4 regions of the Streptomyces sp. NPDC111628 genome follow, and region 3 is predicted to be linked to each of the others. Evidence: riboswitches for the same ligand, from Rfam matches in the RefSeq annotation. Region 3 holds a riboswitch; each other region holds the start of a gene.
The links. Region 3 has a riboswitch for cyclic di-AMP ahead of ACZ7MF_RS29995 (M23 family metallopeptidase). Riboswitches for the same ligand answer to the same signal wherever they lie in the genome.
Positions count from the first base shown of each region.

Region 1: another riboswitch for cyclic di-AMP. It lies ahead of ACZ7MF_RS02230 (transglycosylase SLT domain-containing protein); the one in region 3 lies ahead of ACZ7MF_RS29995 (M23 family metallopeptidase).
Region 2: another riboswitch for cyclic di-AMP. It lies ahead of ACZ7MF_RS10050 (M23 family metallopeptidase); the one in region 3 lies ahead of ACZ7MF_RS29995 (M23 family metallopeptidase).
Region 4: another riboswitch for cyclic di-AMP. It lies ahead of ACZ7MF_RS25860 (M23 family metallopeptidase); the one in region 3 lies ahead of ACZ7MF_RS29995 (M23 family metallopeptidase).

Region 1 is NZ_JBVKBZ010000001.1:455,912-460,111, reverse strand. Features, by position in the region: gene ACZ7MF_RS02240 (LolA family protein) at 1-144, opposite strand, end outside; gene ACZ7MF_RS02235 (polyprenyl synthetase family protein) at 403-1,413, opposite strand; cyclic di-AMP (ydaO/yuaA leader) riboswitch at 2,121-2,289, shown strand; gene ACZ7MF_RS02230 (transglycosylase SLT domain-containing protein) at 2,294-2,785, shown strand; gene ACZ7MF_RS02225 (HAD family hydrolase) at 2,838-3,647, opposite strand; gene fahA (fumarylacetoacetase) at 4,013-4,200, shown strand, end outside.
Region 2 is NZ_JBVKBZ010000002.1:495,552-499,751, reverse strand. Features, by position in the region: gene ACZ7MF_RS10060 (TetR/AcrR family transcriptional regulator) at 21-620, shown strand; gene ACZ7MF_RS10055 (SGNH/GDSL hydrolase family protein) at 687-1,472, opposite strand; gene ACZ7MF_RS10050 (M23 family metallopeptidase) at 1,717-2,658, opposite strand; cyclic di-AMP (ydaO/yuaA leader) riboswitch at 2,661-2,820, opposite strand; gene ACZ7MF_RS10045 (tyrosine-protein phosphatase) at 3,258-4,055, shown strand; gene ACZ7MF_RS10040 (DUF6126 family protein) at 4,077-4,196, opposite strand; gene ACZ7MF_RS10035 (helix-turn-helix domain-containing protein) at 4,193-4,200, opposite strand, start outside.
Region 3 is NZ_JBVKBZ010000006.1:117,155-121,354, forward strand. Features, by position in the region: gene ACZ7MF_RS29985 (M16 family metallopeptidase) at 1-166, shown strand, start outside; gene ACZ7MF_RS29990 (M16 family metallopeptidase) at 163-1,551, shown strand; cyclic di-AMP (ydaO/yuaA leader) riboswitch at 1,743-1,907, shown strand; gene ACZ7MF_RS29995 (M23 family metallopeptidase) at 1,920-2,684, shown strand; gene ACZ7MF_RS30000 (GntR family transcriptional regulator) at 2,805-3,500, shown strand; gene ACZ7MF_RS30005 (HPr family phosphocarrier protein) at 3,638-3,919, opposite strand; gene ACZ7MF_RS30010 (bifunctional acetate--CoA ligase family protein/GNAT family N-acetyltransferase) at 4,122-4,200, shown strand, end outside.
Region 4 is NZ_JBVKBZ010000005.1:20,869-25,068, forward strand. Features, by position in the region: gene ACZ7MF_RS25850 (PrsW family intramembrane metalloprotease) at 1-43, shown strand, start outside; gene ACZ7MF_RS25855 (aldo/keto reductase) at 68-1,012, opposite strand; gene ACZ7MF_RS25860 (M23 family metallopeptidase) at 1,165-2,208, opposite strand; cyclic di-AMP (ydaO/yuaA leader) riboswitch at 2,219-2,376, opposite strand; gene ACZ7MF_RS25865 (PP2C family protein-serine/threonine phosphatase) at 2,601-3,821, opposite strand; tRNA gene ACZ7MF_RS25870 (tRNA-Met) at 4,007-4,080, opposite strand; gene ACZ7MF_RS25875 (dihydrofolate reductase family protein) at 4,151-4,200, opposite strand, start outside.

The DNA.
Region 1 (4,200 bases), on a different contig from region 3:
GAGCGCGGGGACGAGCCCGATCGTCGCGGCCGCCACTCCCATCACCGCGACCGGGACGACGTACCGCGCGGCCTTGCGCCGTCCGGCCCGCAGCTCCTCGCCCTCCCCGGCGGTCGTGTTGTCGTCGGAATCGATCGGTGCCATGTGTGCCCTACCTCCGTCGTCGGCGGCGGCTGTCTCGCGACCTCGCACTCGTTCACCCGTGAGCCGCCATTCTCACCCGAATCGGTGAGGATTGGTGTTTTTCCGTGGTGTCCATCTGACCAAATCGCCGGAGCACAAGCGTCAGACCGCGGGCTCAACTCCGCCTACTCCTGCGGGATGACACGCAGGGGTGCCGACTCCCCCGGCCCGTAGGGGACCGCGACGGACCGCGGGGCGGCGACGGACCGCGGGGTGCGGTCAGCCGGCCCGGTGGACCACCGCGTCGCACAGCTCCACCAGCGCGGCCTTCGCGTCGCACTCCCGCAGCGGGGCCAGCGCGGCCCGGGCCTCCTCGGCGTACCGGACGGTGTCCCGGCGGGCCTGCTCCAGCGCGGGGTGGGCGCGCAGCAGGCGCAGCGCCTCGGCGTGCCGCGCGTCGTCGCTCAGGTCGGAGTCGAGCAGCTCGCACAGCGCGATGTCCTCGGCGAGCCCCAGCCGGGCCGCCCGCTCGCGCAGCCGCAGTACGGGCAGAGTGGGGATGCCCTCACGCAGGTCCGTGCCGGGCGTCTTGCCGGACTCGTCGGAGTCGGAGGCGATGTCCAGGACGTCGTCCGCGAGCTGGAAGGCGACGCCGAGCCGCTCGCCGTACTGGGTGAGGACGTCCACCACCGTCTCGTCGGCGCCGGACATCATCGCGCCGAACCGGCAGGAGACCGCCACCAGGGAGCCCGTCTTGCCGCCCAGCACGTCCAGGTAGTGGTCGACCGGATCGCGGCCGTCCTGCGGGCCGGCCGTCTCCAGGATCTGACCGGTGACCAGCCGCTCGAAGGCGAGGGCCTGGACGCGGACCGCCTCGGGGCCGAGGTCGGCGAGGATCTGGGAGGCGCGGGCGAACAGGAAGTCGCCGGTGAGGACCGCGACCGAGTTGTCCCAGCGGGTGTTCGCACTGGCTACGCCGCGCCGCACGGCGGCCTCGTCCATCACGTCGTCGTGGTACAGCGTGGCGAGGTGGGTCAGCTCCACGACCACGGCCGAGGGCACGATCCCGGGGGCGTAGCGGTCTCCGAACTGGGCCGAGAGCATCACCAGCAGCGGCCGGAACCGTTTCCCGCCGGCCCGCACCAGGTGCTGGGCGGCCTCCGTGATGAACGGCACCTCGCTTTTGGTTGCCTCAAGCAACCCTTCCTCGACAGCAACCAATCCGGCCTGGACATCGACTTCCAGAGCCTGGTCCCGCACGCTCAGCCCGAACGGCCCGACGACGGTCACGAGGGGTCTCCTGTCTGCTGGTGTCTACTGGCGATTACCTGGTTTGTCGATAGGTCGCTGCCACCACTCAAGTCAGCGTATCCGGTCACGTTTCGATCACCGCTAGCGCCCACCGTTACAGGCTGGTCGGTATCGGATCATGAACGGTATGTTTTTGATCAGGTGATATGAGCAGATTTTGATTGATATCGCCAGAGGGGACGAGCCGGAGCCGGAGGGCGAACGGGCCGGAGCCGCCACCGAAGATCCCACCACTCCTCCCAACGGCCCGCACTTCGAGAACGTCACCCGATCGACAAGCCCGCCTCCTCCCCGCTCCCCCCTCCGCACCCTCCCCCTCTGCACCCTCTCCCTTCGCACCCTCTCCCCTTCCCCGCTTCCCGCCCCTCCCGGCTCGACACCCGAAGCCGTCCCCACCCGCGGCCGGTTGACCCCTAGTTGGGGTTAATGCCCTATTTGCCGTACTTGTTGAAGCCAGTGAGTTGGCTCACTCCGGACGCCCCGCAGGCAACCCCGTCGGAACCTGTGCCCTCCCTTTGCCCCGCAAGCCAGTTGGGGATTGACAGCAGCAAAGGATCAAGAGCCTCAAAGGCCTCAGACCAAGGTCAACAGGCATGTTGGGTGATTCCTGCACTTGTTCCGGACATGTGCTCTCGCATACGTTCCCGGCCTGTCGGGTGGACGCCGAATCCTGCCACCGCCCGTCGCACAGTCATCCACCCAACAAACTCGCAGGCAGGAGCGGGGGACCCAGGTAAGTCGCCGCACCGGTCACCACCGGAGCGGCTCGGGGTGAAGCCGTACCCGTCAGGGCACGGCCGGGCACCTCCCCGCCCGAACCCGACAGCTCACCTCGTAGGCGTAAGGAGAGGGACATCGCATGTCTGCCAACGGTCAGAACCGTCACGCCCGCACCAGCCGCCTCGCCCGCAAGCTCGCCGTGGCCGGCACCGGTGCCGCGGTGCTCGCGCTGCCGCTCATCGGCGCCACCACCGCTTCCGCGGCCACCCCGGCCGCCGCCACGACCGCCACCACGGCGGCCACGACTTACCCGGACAACCTCGACGGCTGGATCCGCGAGTCGCTCGACATCATGGCCCAGCACGGCATCCCCGGGACCTACGAGGGCATTCACCGCAACATCATGCGTGAGTCCTCCGGCAACCCGCTCGCCATCAACAACTGGGACATCAACGCCATCAACGGCACCCCGTCCAAGGGTCTGCTCCAGGTGATCGACCCGACCTTCCAGGCGTACCACGTCGAGGGCACCTCCTGGGACCCGTACGACCCGGTCGCCAACATCACCGCCGCCTGCAACTACGCGGCCGACCGCTACGGCTCGATGGACAACGTCTTCAGCGCGTACTGAGCCGCCCCGCCGCGGTAGCGCGTCACGCGGCAGCGCACCGAGCGGCAGCGCATCAAGAAGTACCGAAGATCCGATCGAGGACGACGGCCACGCCGTCGTCCTCGTTCGTCGTGGTGACCTCGTCGGCCACCGCCTTGAGTTCGGGGTGGGCACCGGCCATGGCGACACCGTGGGCCGCCCACTGGAACATGGGGATGTCGTTGGGCATGTCCCCGAAGGCGATCGTCCGCCGCCGCTCCAGACCCAGGTGCTCGGCGGCCAGCGCCAGACCGGTGGCCTTGGTGATGCCGCAGGGCTGGAGCTCCACCGTGCCGGGCCCCGACATGGTGACCGTCGCGAGGGAACCGACCACCGCGCGAGCCGTCGCCGCCAGTTCGTCGTCGGTCAGCTCGGGGTGGCGCAGCAGCACCTTGCTGATCGGCGTGGACCACAGCTGCGCACGCCGCTCGACGCGCACCGCGGGCAGCGTCGGGTGGGGCATCAGGTAGCCCGGCTCGATGAGGGTCAGCCCGTCGACGCCGTCCTGGTCCACGGCGGCGTGCACCTGGCCCACCTCGGCCTCGATCTTGCCGAGCGCGGTCTCGGCCAGCTCCCGGTCCAGGGTGACCGACCACAGCATCCGGTGCGCGCCGGCGTCGTACACCTGCGCGCCCTGTCCGCACACCGCAAGCCCCGTGCAGCCGAGCCGGTCGAGCAGGGAGCGCACCCGGGGTGCCGGGCGCCCCGTCACCACCAGGTGCCGCGCACCGGCCCCGGCGACCCGCGCCAGCGCGGCCAGCGACCGGTCGGAGACGGTGTCGTCGCCTCGGAGCAGCGTGCCGTCCAGGTCGGTGGCGACGAGTGAATATGCGGTGCGGTCCATGATCAGAGAATACGGACACCGCACCCGTCCGACTCACCCGTGACCGCTTCCGAACGAGGGCGTAGCGAGTGCGCTCGAACCCGCACGGGGTTGCACGAAGAGGCCCGATGATGTCCGAATCCTGACACATCATCGGCTAAAGCCGGTTCAGGGCCTGTGTCCCGGTTGGCAGCGACATGGCACGCCGACCATCCGCAGGCGCCAAGATCGCGTCCCGGGCCCCGCCGCCTTCGGTCGCACTGCCCAACAGCGGCACGTCACCCGTAACGTGTGGCCCGACCACGTGTCACGCGACGCACACCGATCGCGTGGCGCACACGGCGCGCACGGCGCACATGGCGAGCACGAAAGCGAGGCAGCACCCGATGCCCCCCTTCGATGTCCCCGAGGGCGACCCCTTCGGCCCGCACAACCTTCCGTACGGCGTGTTCTCGATCCCCGGCTCGCTCGACCGCACGGACCGGACGGTCGGCGTCCGGCTGGGCGACCACGTCCTCGACGCGGGTGCGGCGGCCCACGCGCTCGGCTCGCCGTACGCGGCCCTCCTCGCGCA
Region 2 (4,200 bases), on a different contig from region 3:
TGGGGAGAGTGCGGTTGAGCGTGGCGGAGCGGCGCGAGGAGTTGCTGGGCGCCGCCATCGAGCAGATATCGGCGCGGGGCGTGGCGGCGTTGCGGATCGCCGACGTGGCCGCGGCGCTCGGCGTCAGCAACGCCCTGGTGCTCTACCACTTCTCCACCAAGGAGCGCCTGGTCGCCGCCGCGTTCACCCATGCCGCCGAGGACGACCTCGCCCACTTGCGGGGGCTGCTCGCCCGTCGTACGTCGGCGCTGCGCCGGCTGCGGGCGGCCGTGCGGTGGTATGCGCCGACCGGTCCGGCCAAGGGCTGGCGGCTGTGGATCGAGGGCTGGGCGGCGGCGCCGCGCGAGCCCGCACTGCGGGAGGTCACGCGCGAGCTGGACCGCCAGTGGAAGGCGGCGATCGCCGAGGTCATCGCCGAGGGCGTGGCCGCCGGCGAGTTCTCCTGCCCCGAGCCGGACGCCGCGGCCCTGCGGCTGACGGCGTTGCTGGACGGGCTGGCGGTGCAGCTCACGTCGTACACGGGCACGGTGTCGCGGGCCCGGGCGCAGGAGTGGGTGGACGAGGCCCTGGCCCGCGAACTGGGCCTGGAGCGGGCGGCGTTGACACCGACCCGGCGCTAGCACCGCCGGGACACCGGCCCGCCGGGAACACCACCGACCTCCGTCGCGACACCACCGACCTTCGCGTCAGGCCACCGAGGCGATCCGCGTCTTGATGTCGTCCGGCGACAGCGTCCCCTTGGCCGTCACGTGGTCGCCCGACGACTCGCCCCGCAGGCGGCGTCCGATCCACGGCACCAGGTACTCGCGCGCCCAGTGCACGTCGTCGCGCCGGACGTCGAGCGTGCCGCGCGGCGGCAGGGGCGGCCAGGGCTGGTCCGGGTCGGCCGGGACGCGCAGGCCCATGGCCTGCCCCGCGCGCAGCGCCACACGGGTGTGGCCCTCCGGCGACAGGTGCAGCCGGTCGGCGTCCCACGCCCTGCGGTCCTGGACGCTCCTGAGCGACCACAGGTCGAGCACCGGGCAGCCGTAGCGGTCGGCGATGGCACGGACGTGCCCGTTGTACGTGGCGATCTTGCCGCGCAGGTGTTTGAGGACGGGCACCCCGCGGGTGTCGAACCCGGTGGTCACCAGGACGGTTCCGGCCGCGGCGGTCAGCGCGGCCACCGCCAGCTCGAAACGCTCCGCGACCTCGTCGGGATCGGTGCCGGGCCGGATGATGTCGTTGCCGCCCGCCGCGAACGAGACCAGGTCCGGCGCGAGTCCGACGACCCTCGGGACCTGTTCCGCCACGATCTGGTCGAGGAGCCTGCCGCGCACGGCGAGGTTCGTGTACGTGAAGTCGCCCTCGGGGCGCCGGTCCGCGAGCAGTACGGCGAGCCGGTCGGCCCAGCCGACGAACGCCCCGTCGGGGCCGGGGTCGCCGACGCCCTCGGTGAAGCTGTCCCCCACTGCCACGTACGACCCGATCACTGCTCTGCTGTCACTCTTCGAATCGTCTGCCACATCGGCCCATGATTCACCTTGGAATGTGACCTACGCGACCGTAGGAAGGGATTGACGGGCGGTGAGAAAGGCCACGCCTAAAGTATTCGTCAATTCCGGAATACGGCGAGGGCCCGTACGGCGAGTACACCGGGGTCCGGACACACCGAAGGCCGGACCCGGGGATCTGGGGTCCGGCCTTCGGGGCGCGGAGGCCGCGCGGAACCGGTCGTCAGACGGAGACGCCGTGCGAGCGCAGGAACGCCAGCGGGTCGATGTCCGAGCCGTAGTCCGGCGTGGTGCGGATCTCGAAGTGCAGGTGCGGGCCGGTCACGTTGCCGGTGGCACCCGAGAGGCCGACCTGCTGACCCGCCGTCACCGACTGACCGGCGGAGACGGAGAGCGAGGAGAGGTGGGCGTACTGGGCGTAGTGGCCGTCGGCGAGCTGGATGACGACCTGGTTGCCGTACGCGCCGCCCCAGCCGGCGGAGACGACGGTGCCCGCGCCGACGGCCTTGAGGGAGGTGCCGGTCGGGACGACGAAGTCGGTGCCGGTGTGGTAGCCGCTGGACCACATGCTGCCGGACTGGTGGTACGGGGTACCGACGGTGCCGCCCGCGACGGGGGAGGTGTAGCCGCTGGTGGTGCCCGTGGACTGGCTGCCGGTGTCCGAGGAGGAAGCCTTCTCGGCGTCCGTCGACTTCTGAGCCGGCTTCGCGGCGGCGGGCTTCTCGGCAGACTTCTCGGCGGACTTCTGCGCGGGCTTCTGCGACTGCGCGGAGGACGGCGCCGACGACTTGGCGGCCTGGCCGCCGACCGAGAGCTTGAGCCCGGGGTGGATCAGCGACGGGTCGGAACCGACGGCCTCGCGGTTGTCCGCGTAGAGCTTCTTCCAGCCGCCGTCGACGTCCTGCTCGTCGGCGATCTTCGAGAGGTAGTCACCGCTCTTCACGGTGTACGTGCGCGAGTCGGAGTTCTTCTCGGCGGCGGCCTTCTTGGCCGACGTCGGAACGGACTGCACGGCCTGCTCGGAGACGGAGTGCGCGGGAGCGGCGTTGGCGGCGGCGGCACCCATCAGCGGGAGCGCGAGCGCGGCGCCACCGGTACCGGCGACGGCGATGGTGCGGGTCAGGCGCATGGCCCTGGTACGGCGGTGCTTACCCTTCGCGGGCATGGCGAATTCCTCTCCGGCGCCTGCGAGGTGAGCTGTCGGGTGCGGGCTGGAGATGCCCGGCCGCGCCGAAACGCGGCTTTACCCCAAGCCGTTCCGGGAACCGGAACAGGCAGTTCTACCTGTGGGTCCCCCGCTCCTGCCGTGTACGGGTGGTCGATGAGTGCGGGCTCCGGTCGGCGGCAGGATTAGGCGTCCGTCCGGATCGGTGGTGAACGTAAGGGACCAAGACGCACAGGGACAAGCGAGGGGTTCCCTCGACAGGTGTTCCGATTGATCCTTTACGGGAATATCCGGTAACCCTGCGTCGATTTCCGCCGCGCGCTTTTACCTGAAGCCCCTTGAGAAACAGTTGAATTACGTGAACATGACGGGCAACGCACGGTCACGGATATGACGCTGCTCACGCACCCCTCCTTCACCCTCCGCCATTTCAGGGCCAGTTGTTATTAAGGTGCCAATTCGGACAGAAGGCTCTTATCGGTCCGGAATATCCCTCGGAACGCCATTTCGCGCACAGGTTTCGCGCACAGGTGATGCCGTATCGTCGGGTGGAGCCCGTCGGCGAGCAGCGGCGGCGGGGCGGAGTGGGAGGAGCCCCCGTGACGCAGCAGGTCCCGTCGACCGAACCCGAGCTGACCGGCGTGCGCAACTTCCGGGACGTGGGCGGACTGCCGACCGTGGACGGGCGGCGGGTGCGGCAGGGGGTGCTGTTCCGCAGCGGTCACCTGGCGCACGCCACCGGGGAGGACGCCGCGTTCCTGGCCTCGCTGGGCCTGCACACGATCTTCGACTTCCGCAACGCGGCCGACCAGAAGCTCGAGGGCCCGGACGTCGAGCTGCCGGGCGTGCGCAATGTGAACCTGCCGCTGAGCGACCCGGCCGACGGCGCCGAGTTCTGGAAGATGGTCCGTGACGGCGACCTCGACCAGCTGCGCGAGATTCTGGCCGACGGCAAGGCCGCGGGCCGGATGATCGGCTCGTACCGCTCGATCGTCACGGAGCGCACCGCGGAGCACTCCCGCATCCTGCACGCGCTCGCCGAGGACAGCGTCCCGGCCCTGATGCACTGCGCCGCCGGAAAGGACCGCGCGGGCCTGTCGATCGCCGTCACCCTGCTCGCCCTGGGTGTCGAGCGGGATGCCGTCGTCGAGGACTACCTGAAGTCGAACGCCGCACACCGCCGCTACAAGGTGCGCCGCAGCGGTTCCGCGGCCTCGGCCTACTCCCCCGAGGTCATGGAGCTGCTCAGTCCCCTGTTCGACGCGCGCGCCGAGTACCTGGCGGCGGCCTTCGAGACCGTCGAGGAGACCTGGGGCGGCGTGGACGCCTACCTGGAGCAGGGCCTGCGGCTCACTCCCGGGACCCGGGAGCGGCTGCGCGAGCGGATGCTGGACTGAGTCACCCGCCCGCGGACGGCGCTACTTGGCGCCCACCTCGAACAGCAGGTAGAGGAAGCCGCCGAAGACGTGCCCCAGGGCGATGTAGATGATCAGTCGCACCCACAGGGCGCGCGGGAGCTTCTCCTCCGTGGCACTCATGGCG
Region 3 (4,200 bases):
CGCGGAGGAGGTCCAGGAGGTCGCCAAGGCCCGCCTGCGGCCCGACAACCGCGCGGTGCTCGTCTACGAGCCCACCGCCCCCGCCGACGAGACCGACGCCGACGGGACGACCGTCACTGTGTCCGTGCCCGACGCCACCGAAGAGAACGAGGAGGCGGCCAAGTGACCGAGCTCGCCACCATGGAATTCCACGCACAGCCGCAGGCCGGCGAGCCCAAGCCGTGGGCGTTCCCCGCCCCCGAGCGCGGCAGCCTCGACAACGGCCTCACCGTGCTGCGCTGCCACCGCCCCGGCCAGCAGGTCGTCGCCGTCGAGGTGAACCTCGACGCGCCCCTGGAAGCCGAGCCCGCCGGTCTCGACGGCGTCGCCACCATCATGGCGCGCGCCTTCTCGGAGGGCACCGACAAGCACTCCGCCGAGGACTTCGCCGCCGAGCTGGAGCGCTGCGGCGCCACCCTGGACGCGCACGCCGACCACCCCGGCGTCCGGCTGAGCCTGGAGGTGCCCGCCTCGCGCCTCGCCAAGGCCCTCGGCCTGCTCGCCGACGCCCTCAGGGCGCCCGCCTTCGCCGACAGCGAGGTCGAACGGCTGGTGCGCAACCGGCTCGACGAGATCCCGCACGAGCTGGCCAACCCCTCCCGGCGTGCCGCCAAGGAACTCTCCAAGGAGCTGTTCCCGGCCGACGCGCGCATGTCGCGCCCGCGCCAGGGCACCGAGGAAACGATCGAGGCCATCGACTCGGCGGCCGTACGCGCCTTCTACGAGCGGCACGTCCGCCCCGCCACGGCCACCGCGGTGGTCGTCGGCGACCTTACCGGCGTCGACCTGGACGCGCTGCTCGGCGACACCCTGGGCGCGTGGACCGGCTCGGCCGCCCAGCCGCGCCCCGTGCCCCCGGTGACCGCCGACGACCGGGGCCGGGTCGTCATCGTGGACCGTCCAGGCGCCGTCCAGACGCAGTTGCTGATCGGCCGCACCGGCGCCGACCGGCACGACCGCGTGTGGCCCGCGCAGGTGCTCGGCACCTACTGCCTGGGCGGCACCCTCACCTCGCGCCTGGACCGCGTCCTGCGCGAGGAGAAGGGCTACACCTACGGTGTGCGGGCGTTCGGCCAGGTCCTGCGCTCCGCGCCGGACGGCACGGGCGCCGCGATGCTCGCCATCAGCGGATCCGTCGACACCCCCAACACCGGTCCCGCCCTTGAGGACCTGTGGACGGTGCTGCGCAAGCTCGCCGCGGAGGGGCTCACCGACGCCGAGCGCGACGTGGCCGTGCAGAACCTGGTGGGCGTGGCGCCCCTGAAGTACGAGACGGCGGCGGCCGTGGCGGGCACGCTGGCCGACCAGGTCGAGCAGCACCTCCCCGACGACTTCCAGGCCACGCTCTACCGCCAACTGGCCGCCACGGGCACCGTGGAGGCTACCGCGGCGGTCGTGAACGCCTTCCCGGTGGACCGTCTCGTGACGGTCCTCGTCGGCGACGCGGCGCAGATCAAGGAGCCCGTCGAGGCCCTCGGCATCGGCGAAGTCACCGTGGTGGCGGCCGAGTAGCGGCACGCGCGTGCCGCGGCCCTGGTGACCGGTGTGTCACCAGGGCCGCCGTTTGTCCGGATTGGGGGAGTGGTTGCCCGTCTGCCCTGTGGCGTGCGCTACAAAAAGCCTGTTGCGTTTGAGGATTGAACGCAGCCGCGTTTAGCGTCGTCCGGGCTGTTCGTCAGGCAGTGCGCCGCACCCGCGGCACCGGACAGTCATCGCCGAGTCCCCGTACGGCGCGAGCCAGGGGAGCCGGGGACCCATCGCAGTCCCTGGGGTGAATCGGACGCCCGCGCGCACCGCGAGGGGGTCCGTAGGAGACCTTCCACCTCCGAACCCGTCAGCTAACCCGGTAGGCGAGAGGGAAGGAAAGGACAAGCCTCTACATGGCGTTCACGCGCGCCACCGGGAAGCACCGCCGTCCCAGCCGGGTGCACCGCACCACCGCCCGCGCGGCGGGGGTCGCGGCCCTCGCCACCACCGGCGTCGTCGGCACCCTCGCGGCTCCGGCGCTCGCCGCCGAGCCCGAGGCGGAACAGACCGGGCTCACCCCGGTCGTCACCATCGGCGACTCCATAGCCGACGAGATCGACGCCCAGGCCCTCGCGCAGAAGCAGGCGGCCGCGGACGCCGCCGCCCGCGAGGCGGCCCAGGAGGCGGCCCGCGAGCGGGCGGCCGAGGCGGCCAAGGAGGCGCGCGAGGCCAAGGAGCGCGCCGCGCGGGAGGCGGAGCGCAAGCGCCTCAACACCTTCGTCGCGCCGATCACCGCCTCGTACGTCTCCACCGCCTACCAGGCGGGCAGTTCCCTGTGGTCCTCCGGCAGCCACACCGGCATCGACTTCCACGCCTCCAGCGGCACGTCCGTGCACTCCGTCGGCGTCGGCACCGTCGTCGAGGCCGGCTGGGGCGGCGCGTACGGCAACCAGGTCGTGATCAGGATGCACGACGGCACGTACACGCAGTACGGGCACCTGTCGTCCATCGGCGTCTCGGTCGGCCAGTCGGTCGAGCCCGGCCAGCAGATCGGCGTCTCGGGTGCCACCGGCAACGTCACCGGACCGCATCTGCACTTCGAGGCCCGTACGAGCCCCGAGTACGGCTCGGACATGGACCCCGTCGCCTATCTCCGCTCCCACGGCGTGAACGTCTGACGAAAAAGCCCCGGCTTCCCGAGTCGGGGCTTTTTGTATTCCATACCGGCTTGCTTGGCCTAGAGTCGCTGAAAGCGCGTCCATCGTCGGCGTTTCAGGGGATCAAGGCGGAGGTCGGTCATGCGTATTCCGGCGCATTCGGTGTGCACGGCGATTCGGGACGACATCGTGGCCGGCGTCCACGGACGCGGGAGCCGGCTCACCGAGGAAATCCTCGCCCGCCGCTACGGCGTCTCCCGGGTCCCCGTCCGCGAGGCCCTGCGCACGCTGGAGGCGGAGGGCTTCGTGGTGACCCGGCGGCACGCGGGCGCGTGCGTCGCGGAACCGACCGCGCGGGAGGCCGCCGACCTGCTGGAGACCCGCACGCTCCTGGAGCCGCTCGGAGCCTCCCGGGCCGCCCGGCGGCGCACCGACGCCCACCTCAAGGTGTTGCGCGGTCTGGTCCGGCTGGGGCAGGAACGGGCCAGGCGGGGCACCGTGGACGAGCTGCGCTCCCTGGGCGGCTGGTTCCACGAGACCCTCGCCCGGGCGGCGGACAGCCCTTCGCTGACCGCGCTGCTGACCCAGCTCCGCCACAAGATCGCCTGGATGTACGTCGTGGAAGCGCCGGTCGGGCCGGTGGAGGACTGGGCGGAGCACGCCGCGATCACCGATGCCGTGGCCCGGGGCGACGGCGAACGCGCGCGGGCGCTCATGACGCTGCACATCGAGCGGTCGGCATCCGGTCACCGGCTCCGATTCGCCTCCGGCGGCGCGGCGACGGAGCGTGTGAGGAATACGCAACATTCCGTAAACACCGCGAGCCCGCTCCGGTAACACAGGTTCCGTATACAAAAGCGGGGGAATTCTGGTCGGCTATTTCTGGCGTCCCGAATGGAGAGAAGCGGCAGCGGAAAAGGCGAAAGGCCCGTCCGGTGGTCCCGGCGGGCCTTTCGGTGCTGCTGTTCCGTCCGTCAGACGGTCTCGGGAAGCTCCTCGAGCCCCTCGGCGACCAGCTTCGCCAGCCGGTCCAGGGCCGCCTCAGCGCCCTCGGCGTCGGAGGCGAGGACGATCTCCTCGCCCCCCTGGGCGCCGAGGCCGAGGACGGCCAGCATGGAGGCCGCGTTGACGGGGGACCCGTCGGCCTTGGCGATCGTCACCGGGACGCCTGTGGCCGTGGCGGCTCGGACGAAGATGGAGGCGGGGCGGGCGTGGAGACCCTCGGCCCAGCCGACGTTGACGCGGCGCTCAGCCATGTGATGCTGCCCTTCAGGTGTTCAGAGGCGTTGAAGTTGTCTAGACCAGTCTTGTCTAGACCAGTTTCCCACATCGTGAAGCAAGCCGGGACGACCACGTGGGCCGCCCCGTACGGGTCCCGGACCGCGGCCTCGGTCCGGGCATCCGTCCCCCACAGACTGCCCCGCGCCGTTGTCGTACGCGAGCCGTACTCTGGGGCCCATGCAGACCTCGTCGGACCGGCACGAGTACCCCGCCCACTGGGAAGCCGACGTGGTGCTGCGCGACGGCGGCACCGCGC
Region 4 (4,200 bases), on a different contig from region 3:
GCCGTACCACCCGTACGCCCCGCCCGGCCCCCACCGGCCGTAGGTCCGCGGCGCGCGGACCGCCCGCTCAGGCGGACGCCCGGGTCAGCCTCCCGACCTCGTCCTCCGTCAGGCTCAGCTCGGCCACGCCCAGCAGCGCCGGCAGCTGCTCCACCGTGCGTGCGGAGGCGATCGGCGCCGCCACGGTCGGCCGGGCGGCCAGCCAGGCGAGGGCGACCGTGGCGACGGGAGCCTCGTGGGCCGCGGCGATCTCGTCCAGGGCGGCCAGCACCCGGCGGCCCCGCTCGGTCTCCAGGTGCTTGGCCGCACCGCCCGCCCGCGGGCTGTCCACCTCCGTGCCGGGCCGGTACTTGCCGGTGAGGAAGCCGGCCGCGAGGGCGTAGTACGGCACGGCGGCGAGACCCGCCCGCTCGGCGAGGTCGCGCAGTTCGCCCTCGTACGTGTCGCGGGAGACCAGGTTGTAGTGCGGCTGGAGGGCGACGTACCGGGCGAGGCCCTCGCGGTCGGAGAACTCCAGGGACGCCGCGAGCCGCTCGGCGGAGATGTTGGAGGCGGCGATGTGCCGCACCTTGCCGGCCTTCACCAGTGCGTCGAGCGCGCCGACGATCTCCTCGACCGGCACCTCGGGCTTGTCGAAGTGGGTGTAGTAGAGGTCGATGTGGTCGGTGCCCAGGCGGCGCAGTGAGGCGTCGGCCGCGGCCTTGATGTTCGCGGCGGACAGGCCCGGGTACTCGGGGTGCTGGCTGACCTTGGTGGCGAGGACGACGTCGTCACGGTTGCCGCGGGCCGCGAACCACTGGCCGAGGACGGTCTCGGACTCGCCGCCGCTGTTGCCGTCGACCCAGGCGGAGTAGGAGTCGGCGGTGTCGACGAAGTTGCCGCCGGCCGCCGTGTAGGCGTCCAGGACGGCGAAGGACCGGTCACGGTCGGCCGTCCAGCCGAAGACGTTGCCGCCGAGGGCGAGGGGGAAGACCTCGAGGTCGGAGGAGCCGAGCTTGCGCAGAGAAGTCATGTAGGGAGTCAACGACCGTGCCGGAGCGGGCGATTCCGGCAGGCACGCAAAATCCCCGCAAACCAGCAGCGCAGCAAACCGGCAGCCCTGACGTCGGGGGGTCGCCGTCAGGACCGCCGGTGATCAGCGGGGCGCGTCGTGGGCGGCGCGGATCAGGGGGTGAGCCCCTTGCTCTGCAGCCAGGACATCGGGTCGATGCCGGTGCCGCCGTCGGTGTGGACCTCGAGGTGGAGGTGGGCGCCGGTGACGTTGCCGGTGGCGCCGACGCGGCCGATGACGTCACCGGTGGTGACCTTCTGGCCGACGCTGACGTTGATGGAGGACTGGTGCGCGTACCAGAGCTCGGTGCCGTCGTCGAGGGTGAGCACGGTCTTGTAGCCGTACGACCCGTCCCAGCCGGCCGACGTGATGGTGCCGCTGTGCACCGCCTTGAGCAGCGTGCCCGTGGGGGCGGCGAAGTCGAGGCCGGTGTGGTGACCGGAGGCCCAGAGGGAGCCGGCCTGGTTGAACGTGGAGGAGATCGTGTACGAGGAGGTCGGCAGCGTGTACTGCTTGGCCAGCTTCGCGAGCCGCTCGGCCTCGGCCTTCTTCGCGGCCTCCTCCTCCGCCTTCTTCTTGGCGGCGGCGGCCTTCTCCTCGGCCTCCTTCTCCGCCTTGGCGGCGGCGTCGGCGGCCTTCTTCTCGGCCGCGGCGGCGGCTTCGGCGGCGGCCTTGGTCTCGACCTGCGCCTGCTGCTGCTCGGCCTGCGCCATGATCCGGGCCCGCAGCGACTCACCGGCGCCGGTGGTGTCGGTGCCCTCCGCGCTGTCGGCGGCGGCGGCCTGGGTGATGCCGCTGAGCGGGGTGGCGGAACCCTCGGGCTCCGACTTCTCGTCGTCGCCGGGAAGGAGCGAGCCGACGTTCGGCAGGTCCGGCATGGAGATGGACACCGGGGGCTTGCCGGTCTGCGCGCTGGCCATGCCGCCCGCTCCGACGGCGGCTATGACACCGACGCCGAGGACGGTGGAGCTGCGGGCGAGTCCGCCGCGCTGCTTGGCCACGCGGTGCCGGCCGCGTACGGGACGGATGGACTCCGCGGTGGGATTCCACTCCTCCCAGGGACCCTCTTCGGCGCGGTAGCCGTCGTAGCCGAAGGTGTCGGTGCCGTGCCCACTGGGCGCGGACGGGGCCTCGGGGGCAGGCCGGTTTGACGCCACGTGGGCGTACTCCTTTCCTTCCTTTCGCCTACCGGGTTAGCTGACGGGTTCGGAGCAGGAAGGTCTCCTACGGGTGTCTGCCGACCGTGTTTCCACGACGGCATACGCCCGATTCACCCCAATGTGGTGGTTCCCCGGTTCCCTTGCGGGATTCGGCGCGTGCGCACGGAGCCGCCTTCTGTGACGGCTGGGACGACCGCGCTGCGTTATCGAACGTTAATAGACGCGAGGCTCCGATTCCAAGCCGTTCCTCTTGATCATTACCGAATACCGCCGGGACGTACGCCTCACGACCGGTGAAAACCGGGCGAGTTGACCGGGCCTCAGTATTCCTCTTCGCCGCACTTTCTTCTGACGGTGTATCAGTTGTTATGCGGAGGGGGGTCGTACTGTCACGGCTCGTGACAATGATCATGATCGCCGGGCCGGGGACGCCGGACGGCGAGCAGCGCCATGTCGTCCGCCATGCCGCCCCCGGAGTGCCGGCGCACGTCCTCGGCGAGGGTGCCGAGCAGGCTCGCCGGATGCGGGAAGACGCGGCCGGCCAGCCGCGCCTGCGGATCGTAGAACTCGCCCTTCGCGTCGCGGGCTTCGGTCAGCCCGTCGGTGTAGAGCAGCAGCGTGGCCCCGCCGGGGAAGGCGGCCTCCTCCGCCCGGTCGGGCCACACGCCCAGCTCGCCCATGCCGAGCGGCAGCGCCGACTCGTGGGCGGGCAGCGGGCCGAGGGTTCCGTCGCCGTAGAGCAGCAGGGGCGGCGGATGGCCGCGGTTGACGATGCGGACGGTGCCGTCGCCGTGCGGGAGTTCGGCGAGGACGGCGGTGGTGAAGCCCTCGAAGGCGTCCAGTCCGTCGCGCCGGGTGCCCTCGCGCGCCAGCGCCCGCTCAAGGCGCTGCGCCACCGCCTCCAGCGTCGCCTCCTGCTCGGCCGCCTCCCGGAAGGCGCCGATCACGACGGCGACGGCGGCCACCGCGCCCATGCCCTTGCCGCGCACGTCCCCGACGATCAGCCGGACGCCGCGGGCGCTGTCCTGCACGGCGTACAGGTCACCGCCGATGAAGGCGTCGGCCTGCGCGGCCTCGTAGCAGACGGCGATCTCGAAGCCCGCCATCCGCTCGGCGGGTTCGGGCAGGACGGCGCGCTGGGCGGCCTCGGCGATCTCGCGGACGGAGACGAGGCGCTCGCTGCTGCGGCGGACCATGCCGTTCACGAGGACGGCGAGCACGGCGACCGTCGCGATGGTGATCAGCTCGGTGAGGGAGTCGACGTAGTGGATGACGCCCTTGCCGAGTTGCAGCGCGATGACCGCGGCGACCACGGCGACGCCGGTGAGCGCCGTGCCGCGCCGCGAGTAGAGGGGGGCGGCGATCAGGGGCGCGGCCGTGTAGAGGGGCCCGGCGGTGAAGTACCTCGGGGTGAAGATGTCGTACAGGATGGCGACGACGATCAGCAGCACGGGGAGCGCGTGCACGAAGGTCCGCCCGTACCCGGCCCGCCGGCGGGGCGGTGGTCCCGGGGGCGGCCCGGTCGGCGCCTCGTCGCCGAGGCCCGGGTCGGGCACGGGATCGCCGGGGAGCCTGCCACCGGCCCTGGCGGCCGCTCCCTCGTCGTCCACGTCACCTGGCCGCACCACTCGTCTCCCGCCGCCCCGTACGTCCGCGCCGCTTGCCGTCCCGGACTCCAGGGTTCCGGGGGCGGGGGCGGGCGGCGAGCGGTGAGGGGCCGACCGGATGACACGGGGCACCTGCGGAAACGCACCGAGGGCCGGAACCCTTTCGGATTCCGGCCCTCGGCCTTCAGTAGCGGGGACAGGATTTGAACCTGCGACCTCTGGGTTATGAGCCCAGCGAGCTACCGAGCTGCTCCACCCCGCGTCGTTGTGTTCACCACTGTACGTCATCCCGGGGGCGGAATGCACATCGGTATCTCCTCGCCCCGCTCTCCCTACCCCTCCAGGTGGCGGTTGGGCGCCTTCGCCCGCTGCGCGTACTCGG